4 regions of the Brevibacillus sp. NRRL NRS-603 genome follow, and region 1 is predicted to be linked to each of the others. Evidence: riboswitches for the same ligand, from Rfam matches in the RefSeq annotation. Region 1 holds a riboswitch; each other region holds the start of a gene.
What was found. A riboswitch is a leader RNA that binds a small molecule or an ion and turns the genes downstream of it on or off. The one in region 1 is predicted to bind S-adenosylmethionine.

Region 1 (3,340 bases):
TGGCAATTTCATTTTCACACGATCAAGCGAACCCAAGACTTGGGAAACGATGGTCCTGCAAGCAAACTGTACCAAAAGCGGTGATTGTGAGCTGACGATGCTTCCGTTTCATGCAGAATTGGGACAAGCCGTACCCATGAATGAAACCAACGGTGCCGCCCTGCTAGAACGAATTGAATCCATTTCTGAGAGTGTCGACATACAAAGTGACGGGCGTGTGCAGCCACGTGCAAAAGCGGCGGAGACTGCCCCCTGACAAAAGAAGCCATACTTACGCAGATTCAAGAATCGGGAAGCAGCGCACTTCTAAGCCAAAATCCTTTTTCAATAAGGACACGTGCTCTTCACTGATTCCTGTCACGATCAAGCCTGCGCGCAAGACGCCACCCAAGTCGAATTGGACCTTTAATTTATGCACGTTCACTCCTGCCAGCTGAAGGAATTGCAAGACACGATCTGGCGTCGCAGTATGACATGAGCCCTCAAGATAACATAGGACTTGTTCTTCCGAGTCCACCGAGACACCAGCTTTGTCAGCCGTCTTCTCTTTCCAGGTAGGATGCGGCGTGAATGGCTGTGTCAATAAATAGGCCAAATCCTCCACGACTGCACTTGCTGTTGGCAGCTCTCCTGCCCCTCTTCCTGTAAACAACAAGTCTCCCACGATGTTGCCGGATAGCTGGACAGCATTAAACGCGTCGTGGATTTGCGCCAACGGATGGCTCAGCGGAAGCATGGTTGGTTCAACAGATAGGCGAATTCCTTTTTCAGCTTGATTCGCCTGCGCGATCAGCTTGATCCGGTACCCCAGCTCGCTCGCAATCCGAATGTGACCTGCTGACAAATCTGCAATTCCTTTGCGAACAACATCTGCTAAAGGCAGCGATTCTCCGTAAACAAGCTGTGCCAAGATATACAATTTGTACATAGCATCAAAGCCTTCTACATCCGAACGAGGGTCTGCTTCCGCATAGCCCAGCTCCTGCGCTTGCTTGAGCACTTCCTGGTAAGAGAGCTGCTCTGCTTCCATTTTCGTCAAAATGAAGTTCGTTGTTCCGTTTAGAATACCGCGAACGCCTTGGATATCGTTCGTTCGTAGGAACTGCCTCAGCACGCTCAAGATCGGGATGCCCCCTGCCACACTGGCTTCATAGGCAAGATGCACTTGATGCTGATTTGCCAAATCAACTAGCTCTGTTCCTTTTTTCGCCAGGAGTTCTTTGTTAGCAGTTACCACATGGCAGCCCTTTTCAATCAAAGCACGAACGTAGTCATAGGTAGGTTCTACACCGCCCATAACCTCCACCACGATATCCACATCGCTTCTCAATACATCCTCAAAGTCTGTTGTCAGTAAAGCTGGGTCGACATGAACCGCCCGCTCTTTTTCCGAGTCACGCACCAATGCCTTGACGATCTCTATTCGTTTTCCCAGACGAGAAGCCAGCTTCTCCTGTTGTGAACGAATTGTCTTGATTACACCTCCACCCACTGTCCCCAATCCCAATAATCCCACGCGTACCACTTCTGCACTCATCCTGACCACCCCATACCCCGAATTTTAGATAAAAAGAAAAGCCATCTTCGATAAGAAGAAGGCTTGTTAGCAGCTAATGCTCCCCCTCCTTATCTCCCAGGACGTATATGTCCTGCAGGAATTGGCACCTTGTCACAAAATATGCGTGACGGTTGCCGGGCTTCATCGGGCCAGTCCCTCCACCTCTCTGGATAAAGAAAATATGAAATTAAAAAAACCTTCTTCAATAAGAAGAAGGTTCATCTACTAATGGAGTAACCCGCTTCTTATCTTTCGAGACGAAACGTCTCGCAGGAATTGGCACCTTGTCGCAATATGCAACGGTTGCCGGGCTTCATCGGGCCAGACCCTCCACCTCTCTGGATAAGAACCTTTTATGCTGTTGAGCTTTATTCTAAGAAATTCCAAGGCAAGCGTCAACAAAATTCTTTCTTTTCTGATTGCAAGCTGATTGGGCTAGGCTTTCAGTTGTGAGTGAACAGGCTTTCTACCTCTTCCACGCTACAGCAAGTGCAATGAAACACGCCCTTCTGGCATTCCTCAGGCCGCTCTTCTTCCTCAACATATCCGCACCATTGGCAAATAAAAAGTTGCATCATCGCACACCCCCTCTTCTTTTATCCTGCCCAAAATAAAAAGAGCATTTTCAGCTCGACCGTGACGATCGTTAGAAAATGCACGAAAAGGAGGGACGTACTTTTCCACTCGCAATTTTTCACAAGCCATTTCTAACACCTCCCTATCTCCCGTAGGTCTATCAGTGTTGTCGAAACAGGCAGGTCTCCTGACTATGGGTTCATCGTCTAGCGTCGCCTTCCCCGTCTATTTTGATAGACCAGTGGCTTATTGGACGCTGACTCCCCTCTTACAGTGGCGGGACCGTGTCGGATTTGCACCGAGCTTCCCTATTATCCTTATGCGAATTCGTTACGCCCTAAGGAACCTGTTTCCACCTATGAAATTGTCTTTCTCACTACTACCCTCAGATTTTACCTTCCCCCAAATACCGCTCTTTCAAAATGGTACTGTGGTGAGCTTCGTGTCCAGCGATCACATAGGCCAACGTCCTTGCAGAAAGCTTGTTTCCGTTGGCAACTCCCGTACGCAACCACGCTTCTGAAGAGATTCCTCGCACCTGCGCGATTGTGGAAGCACGAACAGCCTTATACTCTTCCAGTAAATCAGACAGGTCTCTTAGCTGAAAATACCCGTGTTCGACAAAAGCATTCTCATCAAAACCGACGAGGGGTGTCTGATCTCCTCTCGCGATTCTCAGCAAGCGATAGCTCATGATGCGTTCTGAATCGATGAGATGACCCAACACCTCTTTAACCGACCATTTGCCTGGTGCATACCGATAATCCATTTGCTCGGGCGCAAGTGACGAAAATAACGCGACTTGCCTCTCTCCTTGCTCCGTGAGGATCGTTTGGAGCTCCCCCTCGGGTACAAGACCAATATAATAGTCAAAATAAGCAGCGTGTTCATCGCGCTCTGGTCGTCTGAGCATATGTTTCCCACTCCTCAGCATTCAGTTTCAATAGACAAATTGCTATGCAAGCCTTCAAACAACAGGACCCTTGCCGGGGCTGCATCCGTACCGATCAGCTTGAGTGGTGCTGCTACCAGAAAATACTCGCCTGGCGGAACCTCTGCTAGGCGCAAGCCTTCCACAACAATGACTCCTGCTGCAAACAGCTTTTTGTGTGTGGGGTGTCCTTCCTGGCTGCGTTCAATCCCAAGAGCATCGGTGCCAATGCCCCGCACCCCCAGCTCACTTAAATATTCCGCACCTTCCTCTGA
Region 2 (3,340 bases), on a different contig from region 1:
ATCCCAACTCCAGCTTTTTTCAGCTGCGCAATGATTTGAAATAGCCGCTCGCTCTCCTTCGTGCTCAACGGCGCTGTCGGTTCGTCGAAAATGACGTACTTCGCCTTTTGAACAGTAGCCCGTGCAATCAAAATCAATTGCTTTTCCGACAGCGTACATTCTTCGACGAGCATCCGCACTGGAATGGAAAAGCCGAAGTTTTTTAATATCTGCTCCGTTTCGTTGTACAAGCTCTGCCAGTTGATCAGTCCCTTTGTTTTCGCCTGGACGAGCTGGTCCGCCAAAATGTTTTCGGCGACGCTCAAATACGGGATCAAGGCGGTGTCCACTTCCTGATATACACATTGAATGCCCTGTGCTTTGGCGTCCTGCGGAGATTGAATCGACACAGCCTGTCCATCGATGGTGATCGTACCGCCATCTGCCTGATACGCTCCCGTGAGGATTTTCATCAGGGTACTCTTTCCCGCGCCATTGGCTCCGAGCAATGCGTGAACCTCTCCTGCGCGCACCTCAAAATCGACGGATCGCAGGGCAGGAACCCCAGAAAACTGTTTCGTCATCCCTTTCATCTGCAATGTGGACATGTTTCACACCTCCTGTTTACCTGCGTGTTCCCACCTCTATAAGGAAAAATCCCGTTGATGGATACGAATCAACGGGAAAAGCCAATTTGGTTCTTACTTGCCCCACTCTTGTACGTATTGGGACAGGTCGCCCATCGTTACTTTTTTATCCTTCGGCAGGTCTTCCTGTTTCACCAGCACTGGGTTCAGCTTCACGTTGTCTGGCACTTGCTCGCCTTTGATTTTTTGGAACACAGTTTGGGCATGGATGCGTCCGATATTGGATGGGTCTACCGCTGCCGTCGCTGCCCACGGAGAGTTTTCCGCCTGGATCATTTGCAGATCCTCATCACTCAAATCGATGGAGTATACTTTGATTTCCGTACGTCCTGCTTGCTGGATGGCACGTGTTGCGCCTTTGGCAAATTCATCCCAAGCCGCCCATACCGCTGTGATGTCACCTTTGTTCGGATACTTTTTCAAGATCGCTTCCATCTGCGTCTGTGTATCGAGTGCCGTATTGTTGGTAGCAGAACCGAATGCCGCAATCTCTTTCAAGTCCGGGTATTTCTTCTGGAAAGCTTCATACGTCACTTGACGTTTTTCCATTGGCGCAAAGCCAGCTACCCAAATTTTCACAATATTGCCTTTGCCATTTGTATCCGCCGCCAGCTTCTCCAGGCTCAGCTCTGCCAACTTGTTGTCATCCTGCGCCACAACTGGCACACCTGGAATGTTGATGTCTGTATCAAACAAGACAACCGGGATTTTTTTATCCACGGCCTTTTGCGTGCCCTGCTGTAACGCTTCTGCCGTACCATGGTCGATTAGAATGCCATCAAACTTTTGGTTCACAGCTGCATCGAGGTTGGATGACATTTTTGCCAGATCGGTATCTGCGTTGAATACAGTCAACTCGCCGCCGTTTTTCTCTACCTCTGTCTTCACTCCATTGATATATTGGGCGGAGAACGTCCCTACGTTTTGACGCATGATCAGTGCGATTCTCTTCGCCTTCTCTCCCGAAGCACCGCCGTTTGTGCTGCCTGTTCCGGTTGTTGCCCCGCTGCCGCATGCCGTCACAAGAACAGATGCTGCCAAAACAAGTGATGTGATCAGACCGAGTTTCTTTTTCATTGAGATGTTCCCCCTTTTTCTTTTTACTTCCTGAACCTTCTGCGTTTGAAGCGCTCCCGCTATTTCTTCCGAAGCGAACAGTCTTCACTCACTGCGGGGCATATGCCGAAGAGTAGACTGGAAATGCGCTTCTTCCCCACGACACCTACGCAAAAAATCCTCTTTCACAGAGAAAGAGGACAAAAATCGACAAGATTCTCGCCTCTTATCTGTCAGGTAATCTACCTGTTGGAGTTAGCACCTTGGCTCGAAAGAACACATTCTCTCGTGCTAGGTTGCCGGGCTTCATAGGGCCATTCCCTCAGCCTTCTCTTGATAAGAGTAGTTTCTATTTTCAAAACGTTTGTATAAGTATATACAGAATATAATCTGGCAATTACCTATCTGTCAACTAGGTTTACCGAAAGAATTTTCTTGATAAATATTCCAGTTTCTTCTGTAGCATCGAGAGGGATTTTGTTGTGTCTTGTCGAATTATCGTAGATTGATACAAGCCTAGCAAATATTTGCGATGGGGATGCTACATGAGTCTATTAAAAGAAGTCATTCTTCAATGGTTTTTTGCCATTATCCCGTTTGTGTTTTTCAACATTTATTACCGTGACAAAATGAGGAACTACAGCCGTTCCTTTATTGCCATTACCAGCTCAGCCTGCATGTTTCTCGCGATGACCTTCGCCCCGAGTGTCATGAATGGCATGTTTTTTGATATCCGACATGTCATCATTCTTTTCGGACTGGTTTATGGCGGAATCGAGATTGCCATGCTCCTTCTGATTGAAGCCTTGGTTTATCGGTACTACCTAGGTGGAGAAGGGACATGGGTTGCCATGCTGATCCTTACAGTCAATTTTGTCATATCACTCTTTTTGTATCGACACTACAAAGCCAGTTATCGGAAAACACTGTATCTTTTTATGACGAGTGCGATTTTTTCTACGGTTGCTTTAGGGACTACTTATTACTTTTTTCCCACCTATGTAACTCAACACCTCGTTTACTACACCATAGCGATTCCTATTCAAAACTTTTTCGGCCTCTGGTTATTAATGTCGCTTTTCAGCAAATGCGTTTCGGATAAGGAGCTGTTTATCCGCCACGCGCAAAACGAAAAAATCCAGACGATGAGCCATGTTGCTGCATCGCTCGCACATGAGGTTCGCAATCCGCTGACAGCAGTCAAAGGCTTCTTGAAATTAATACAGGAATGCCCGGAAAATTTGGTAAAAGTCGATCAATACATTCGTATCAGTCTCGATGAAATTCAACGGACAGAAGCCATCTTGACCGAGTACCTTGCGATTTCCAAGCCGCTCAAGGAACGACATGAGATTATCAATGTGAGCGAGCATCTGCATGCTATCCGCGAAGTGATGCTCCCCTTTGCGAATATGCATAACGTGGAGCTTACACTGCAAGACTTTGAGAGACCTGTGACGATCAAGGCCAATCCAGACGAGTTCAAGCAAGTTCTTGTGAATTTCATCAAAAATGCCATCGAGGCGTGTTCAGATATTTCGGACGGAAAAGTCTCTCTGGACTTGCTCATCGAGCGAAACAAAGCCCTGTTAGTTATTAAGGATAACGGTGTCGGCATGGATGCAGGACAGATCAGCCGCCTCGGAACGATTTATTTT
Region 3 (3,340 bases), 120 kb from region 1:
ACCTATAATGGTGTGAAAAAAGACGCAAACGTGAAGAAGCTGTGGGATGGCGTAGGCAGCTTTACTGTTTCAGTAAAGGATGTACAAGCAGCAAAAGATCAAAAAGCCCTGATCGAGGTTTACGAGGATGGCAAGAAAGTTGATTCCGAATCCGTTCAGGTAGAAATCGTTAACGCTCCTGACAAGGATCAAGCGACCGAATATGCCATCAAGGCGACTGCTGTAAACAATCCTGCCGCCAAGTCCATTCAGGTAAAAGGGACAGTAAGCGGCTGGAATAAAAAGGACGATACTGAGCTGTTTGTGATCGCTCCTGACGGGAAGAAAAAAGAGATTGAACCGAATGACAAAGGTGAGTTTTCTTTGACGTTGTCTTACAAGGATCGTTCCTTTAGCGCCAAAACCATTCAATTCGCACTATATGAAGACGATAAGCTGGTTAAGAAAGCTGACGTTGCATTAAGCACTAAAGTCATTGTCGAGCCTGTGAAGCCAACAGACGACGATGAAGACGATGATGACAAAAAGAAAAAAGAAAAAGGGAAGCAGAAAGATAAGCATCCCAATGGCAACGCATATGGTTATTGGAAAAAGCACGGTAAGGAATCGAATGACGATCACGATCATGACAATGACGACGATGACGATCGTGACGAGGACAGAGACTAGTCTCTATCATTAAGGCTGCTGCTTGTAAGTCTCGACGTACTCCACCAATTGTCTGATGTAATCCCCCAAAATGGGGATCGATAGAAATTGCGTCAAAAGAGAGCCGAGGAAAGCCAAAACGATAGCAGTACCAATCGTCAATCCCAGACCCCGGGCGAGACCTGCTAGGAAATTGATCCAGAGGAGCTTGCGCGGGGCTGTGTAATTTTGGATGACATCTGCTAGTCGGATATCTTCTAAGAACATCGCAATTTTATGCATTCGCTCATTTACCTTTCGAACTTCCTGAAGCTCTTCAAGAACTTGATCAATTTGCTGTATGAGGCGGTCTGTAGGCGACAACCTGTCCAACCCCTTCCATCATTCGGTATGATTACCTTCCAGTCTAGGGAAAAAGACAACCAGAATCAAGGTGGAGAGGAAACGTTTGCCTATCAGCTAGGCGAAGGGTACAATGAACGTACAAAACGTTTGTTAGGAGGCTTTGAAATGGCTGAAACTGTTTCCCAATCTCTTTCCGAAGATTTATTTAAGCTCTTGCAAAAGGAGCGTTTTGTTACCTTGGGCACAGTAGACCATGAGTCAGGGGCACCATCGCTCAGCTCCTTGTCCTGGACGTATGCTGTCAGCGCCGATACGATTCGTTTTGCCGTGGATAATCGCTCACGTATTTTGGCAAATATTGAGAAGGAACCGCAGGTTGTCCTCCATTTGATTGGTGCCGGCTCGTCTTTCGCCATTAATGGTCGTGCTGTTGTCAAAACTGACCGCTTGGAAGGTGTTCCACTCAAGCTGGCCATGGCAGAGATTAAAATTGAGGCTGTTCGTGATATTATGTTTTACGGTTCCCGAATTTCCGTAGAACCTCAGTATGAAAAAACGTATGACAAAAACGCAGCAGCGAAGCTGGACAATCAAGTTATGACCGCCTTGAAAGATGCAAATTAATCGGGTGGAAATAAATTGTTGACAGGAATCCTGCCGATCCTTTAGTATTAGGGTCAATCGAATTGAATAGCAATCTTCTTATCCAGAGCGGCGGAGGGACTGGCCCGATGATGCCCGGCAACCAATCACCTGTATTTTTAACAGGGAGATAATGGTGCTAATTCCTGCAGAGTTATCAAACTCTGAAAGATGAGAAGGATTTGCTTACGGTGACGTAAACAAAGCCTTCTTTCAGAGGAAAGAGGGCTTTTTTGATGCCCTCGTACACTATTGGAGGGAGAGAAATAGACATGAAATTGGAAACGAAATTGATTCAGGCGGGAGTAGGTAGAGACGAAAAAACAGGGGCGGTGAGCTTTCCTGTTTACTATGCAACGGCTTATCGTCATCCTGCCTTGGGACAGAGCACTGGATATGATTATACGCGCACAGCTAATCCTACTCGCACCATTTTGGAGGAGACCATCGCTGAAGCGGAATCAGGAGATGCAGGATTCGCTTGCGCCTCTGGAATGGCTGCTGTTCATACCGTCATGGGCTTGTTTTCCCAAGGGGATCATTTAATCGTTTCACTCGATCTGTACGGGGGAACCTATCGATTGTTCGAGCAAGTACTCTCTCGCTATGGTCTGACGTTTTCGTACGTGGATTTGCGTGACATAGGTGCACTCCAAGATGCGATTCGCCCAGATACAAAGGCTATCTTCGTCGAGACACCAACCAATCCGCTTATGCAGATTACCGATATTCGAGCAGTAACGCAATTGGCAAAACAGCACGGGCTACTGACGATTGTAGACAACACATTCTTAACTCCATATTGTCAACGCCCGCTGGAGCTTGGTGCAGATATCGTCTTACATAGTGCAACCAAGTATTTGGCAGGACATAACGATGTGCTGGCTGGACTCATCGTAACAAAAGGGGAAGAGTTGTCGGAAAAAATCCGGTTTTTGCACAATTCAATCGGTGCTGTGCTCGGACCGCAGGATTGCTGGCTTCTCATTCGCGGGATGAAAACATTGGCATTGCGGATGGAGCGCCATCAATCCAATGCCTTGATTGTAGCGGAAAAGCTGCGTGAGCATCCGGCAGTAGCGGAGGTATTTTATCCAGGTCTGGCAGAGCATCCGGGGCATGAGATCCAAGTGAATCAAGCGACTGGTCATAGTGGGATGGTATCGTTCCGCGTACGCGATGTGGAGCAGGTGGGGTTGTTCCTGCAAAATCTGCAAATCGTGTCCTTTGCGGAAAGTCTGGGTGGTGTCGAGTCATTGTGTACGTATCCGGCGACGCAGACTCACGCCGATATCCCCCAAGAAGTGAGAGAGCATGTCGGTGTTTGTGATCGATTGTTGCGACTGTCGGTTGGCATCGAGCATCCAGATGATGTAATAGCCGATTTGTTTCAAGCCTTGAATGCTAGTTTGGCTGTAGGAGGGAGTGTACGATGAATTTCGCAACCAAGATCCTCCACGGTTCCACTTGCATTGACCCGTTCACAGGTGCGTCGTCGGTTCCGATTTATCAAGCTTCCACGTTTCATCAGGCTGATATCGATCAGCCAGGTGCTTTTGATTACGCCAGATCAGGCAATCCGACCAGGCAGGCTTTGGAGGAAGCCATTGCGTCTCTGGAAGGAGGCGCACGCGGTTTCGCGTTCTCATCGGGCATGGCTGCCATTTCCAGCGTGTTCATGCTGTTTTCAGCAGGAGACCATGTT
Region 4 (3,340 bases), on a different contig from region 1:
CAGACAGGTCGCAATCCATAGAAAAATGCTCACGCGTTCCCTGCAAATACTCCATCAGTTCTGTTGCAAAAGGCTTTAGCCACGGATCGTCTTGCACCAGTGCACTTTGTGGGCGATGCTTTTCAACCCAGGCCTCCAATTCAGCAAAAGGCTGGTTAACCGAGCCGACATAACAAAGCCCGGCAGCGGTTGCAGCCAAAAAAATGTTCCAATCACCATGCGTAAGCATTGACCAGCGTACCGTCTGATCCTTCCTCGTTTCCATATCCATACGCCTCCTTTGAGCTGTGTACGCACAGTATACCTCCAGTACCTGTTCTTCGTACGTTTTTAGGAGTGGATGAGCAAGATAACGAAATAGTCTCATCTACATTCCCATTGCTTTTATCCAGCGGCGGGAGTAAGGTAGGAAGAGATAGAGGAGGAACGATGCTAGTATGACTGATCAATTAACACATTTTAATGAACAAAATCGAGCGCGGATGGTGGACGTATCTGAGAAGGACGTCACAAAACGGGTGGCTGTAGCCGAGAGCCAAATCAGCATGAAACCCGAAACACTCGCCCGAATCCGGGAAGGTCGAATCGAAAAGGGCGATGTACTCGCAGTTGCGCAGGTAGCAGGTGTCATGGCTGCCAAAAAAACGTGGGAAATCATCCCGATGTGTCATCCGCTGCCATTGACTGGCATCGACATACAATTTGCTTTTGTAGATGAAACGACGCTTGCGATTACAGGAACCGTGAAGACGACAGGGAAAACAGGCGTCGAGATGGAGGCGTTGACCGCTGTCAGCGTAGCGGCTTTGACGGTGTATGACATGTGCAAAGCCATGGATAAAGAAATGATAATCGGTCCGACCAGTCTGCAATCCAAAACAGGCGGAAAAAGCGGCGATTTCCATCGGGGAGAGAAGTAAGCCATGAGGCAAAAGTGGGAATCCTATCCGAGCAGCATTCGTCTATTGGCGATTGCTGCCGTCATTTTTTCTACCGGAATGGCATGTATTTGGCCGCTGGTCACGATTTATATTCATAACCATCTCGGAAAGCCGCTGACTGTAGCCGGCTTCTTGTTGCTTTTAAATCAAGGCGCATTCTTGATCGGGAGTATTGTTGGCGGGATGATGTTTGACCGCTGGGGCAAAATGCGCACCATCATTGTCGGTTCCATAGGTGTTATCCTGATTTCGCTCGGATTAGGTGTTACGCAGGATTTTACGATTTATGTTGTCTTGCTTCTGTTGAATGGACTTTTTTACGGATCACTTTCTCCTGTGATGAATGCACTGGCCGTCGTGTTATGGCCGGACGGAGGACGGAAAGGAATCAATCTGATTTATGTCTCCCTCAATGTGGGAGTTGCTGCCGGTTCTGCGTTGGGTGGCTTTTTGGCAAGTGTGTCATTTGCCTGGACGTTTTTCGGTAATGCCATCTCGCAAGTGATCGTCCTCGCCATGTTCATGCTCATTTTGCCGCGTCAGCTAAAAAAGGCGGAACAACAACGCCAAAACCCGACCGCTGGACAAAGCATGTCTGAAGAGGCAACTGGTGATGTGCCGCAACAACCACAGCAAGAGTCAAAGGTGGTATGGGGAGCCTTGCTGCTATTATGCGGGGGGCTATTAATTAGCTGGATTGTCTATGTACAATGGACGACGGTGCTGTCGACCTATATGCAATCCTTGGGTATTTCTCTTCGTCAATACAGTCTGCTGTGGACGCTGAACGGCGGTTTGATCCTGTTTGGTCAGCCATTGATTGCATGGGTCATTCGACGCTTTGCCCGTACGCTAAAAGCGCAAATGCTCTTGGGCGCTTATATTTTTGCCTTGTCGATGTTGATTTTGTCTCAGTCAACCGTTTATGCAGGCTTTGTAGCGGGAATGTTCATCATGACGCTGGGTGAAATGCTCGTGTGGCCAGCGGTGCCGGCAGTAGCTGCACAGTTTACGCCTGAGGGACGAGAGGGCTTTATCCAAGGACTGATTGCAGGGACTGGATCGGCTGGGCGAATGCTTGGACCATTGCTCGGCGCCTTCATCTTCCAATCAATTCACGCACAGGGGCTCTTGTTCGTGATGGCAGGCTTGTGTCTGTTGTCTGTTGCCTTCTTCGCCTTCCACACCTCTTTTCGAAAAAGAAGACATCAAGTGCCGGTACAGAATCAAGCATCTTGACACGGTTTACGTGCTCAAGTAGTATGATATAGACGAAAAAACAGTATATTCCGTGTGTTTCACTTATTCAGAGAGGTGGAGGGACTGGCCCTATGAAGCCCGGCAGCGGATCTGTTCCATGAGATGGACAGATGCTGTGCCAATTCCAGCAGGATTTTTTCCTGACAGATAAGGACGTGACCAAGCTGATCTCCCCCTTTTTCTGTATGGAAAAAGGGGGTTTTACTGTATTGGGCCCAAGAAAGGAATGGAAGAAAGATGCGCATTCAACCCTCCGACATGATTGATCGACTCCCTACCCAGTTTTTTGCGACCCTGGTGGCAAAAGTAAACAAGGTCATTGCGCAAGGCCATGACGTCATTAACCTGGGGCAGGGCAATCCCGATTTGCCGACACCGCCGCACATTATTGAAGAATTACAGGCGCAAGCGGCACAACCACTCCATCACAAATATCCGCCTTTTCAGGGACGCGTGGAACTGAAGCAGGCAGTGGCTCATTGGTATAAACAAGAATTCGATGTGGACCTCGATCCGGAGGAAGAAGTAGCGATTTTGTTCGGCAGCAAAACCGGACTCGTAGAGATTTGCCAAGTACTCATGAACGCAGGCGATGTCGCACTGGTTCCAGACCCTGGCTATCCGGATTATTGGTCGGGGGTTGCTGTTGTCAACGGACGGATGGTCATGATGCCGTTAAAGGCGGAAAATGACTTCTTGCCAGACTATAGCCAGCTGTCCCAAGCTGATTTGGATCGAGCGAAACTGATGTTTCTCAACTATCCGAACAATCCGACAGCAGTCAACGCACCACTGGAGTTTTATGAAGAAACCATTCGTTTTGCCCGAAAACATGAAATCGTCGTCTGCCACGACTTCGCCTATGGGGCGATCAGCTATGACGGGAAAAAGCCGGTCAGCTTCATGCAGGTTCCGGGTGCAAAAGAAGTGGGCGTAGAATTTTATACCTTGTCCAAAACGTACAACATGGCAGGCTGGCGTGTTGGTGCCATGGTAGGAAATCGCGAGCTGGTTCGCCTGATTAACCTCATTCAGGACCATTACTTCGTCAGTCTGTTCGGTGCAGTACAGATGGCGGCAGCCAAAGCGATGACGGATTCGCAGCAGTGCGTCCGCGATCTCGTCGCTGTCTACGAGAG

Region 2: another riboswitch for S-adenosylmethionine. It lies ahead of C7R94_RS25255 (sugar ABC transporter substrate-binding protein); the one in region 1 lies ahead of C7R94_RS17175 (homoserine dehydrogenase).
Region 3: another riboswitch for S-adenosylmethionine. It lies ahead of C7R94_RS16605 (aminotransferase class I/II-fold pyridoxal phosphate-dependent enzyme); the one in region 1 lies ahead of C7R94_RS17175 (homoserine dehydrogenase).
Region 4: another riboswitch for S-adenosylmethionine. It lies ahead of C7R94_RS25815 (pyridoxal phosphate-dependent aminotransferase); the one in region 1 lies ahead of C7R94_RS17175 (homoserine dehydrogenase).

The regions. Positions count from the first base shown of each region.
Region 1 covers NZ_PXZN01000016.1:407,694-411,033, reverse strand. Annotated here, with positions in the region: gene C7R94_RS17180 (CapA family protein) at 1-256, shown strand, start outside; gene C7R94_RS17175 (homoserine dehydrogenase) at 272-1,537, opposite strand; SAM riboswitch class I at 1,624-1,735, opposite strand; SAM riboswitch class I at 1,801-1,907, opposite strand; gene C7R94_RS30070 (hypothetical protein) at 2,096-2,272, opposite strand; cobalamin riboswitch at 2,295-2,499, opposite strand; gene C7R94_RS17170 (DinB family protein) at 2,520-3,047, opposite strand; gene C7R94_RS17165 (cyclase family protein) at 3,062-3,340, opposite strand, start outside.
Region 2 covers NZ_PXZN01000045.1:17,947-21,286, reverse strand. Annotated here, with positions in the region: gene C7R94_RS25260 (sugar ABC transporter ATP-binding protein) at 1-587, opposite strand, end outside; gene C7R94_RS25255 (sugar ABC transporter substrate-binding protein) at 681-1,703, opposite strand; SAM riboswitch class I at 1,906-2,025, opposite strand; gene C7R94_RS25250 (ATP-binding protein) at 2,228-3,340, shown strand, end outside.
Region 3 covers NZ_PXZN01000016.1:289,060-292,399, forward strand. Annotated here, with positions in the region: gene C7R94_RS16590 (hypothetical protein) at 1-669, shown strand, start outside; gene C7R94_RS16595 (DUF5665 domain-containing protein) at 679-1,011, opposite strand; gene C7R94_RS16600 (pyridoxamine 5'-phosphate oxidase family protein) at 1,159-1,617, shown strand; SAM riboswitch class I at 1,693-1,813, shown strand; gene C7R94_RS16605 (aminotransferase class I/II-fold pyridoxal phosphate-dependent enzyme) at 1,908-3,071, shown strand; gene C7R94_RS16610 (trans-sulfuration enzyme family protein) at 3,068-3,340, shown strand, end outside.
Region 4 covers NZ_PXZN01000046.1:71,206-74,545, reverse strand. Annotated here, with positions in the region: gene C7R94_RS25830 (methylated-DNA--[protein]-cysteine S-methyltransferase) at 1-265, opposite strand, end outside; gene moaC (cyclic pyranopterin monophosphate synthase MoaC) at 438-920, shown strand; gene C7R94_RS25820 (MFS transporter) at 924-2,180, shown strand; SAM riboswitch class I at 2,241-2,355, shown strand; gene C7R94_RS25815 (pyridoxal phosphate-dependent aminotransferase) at 2,439-3,340, shown strand, end outside.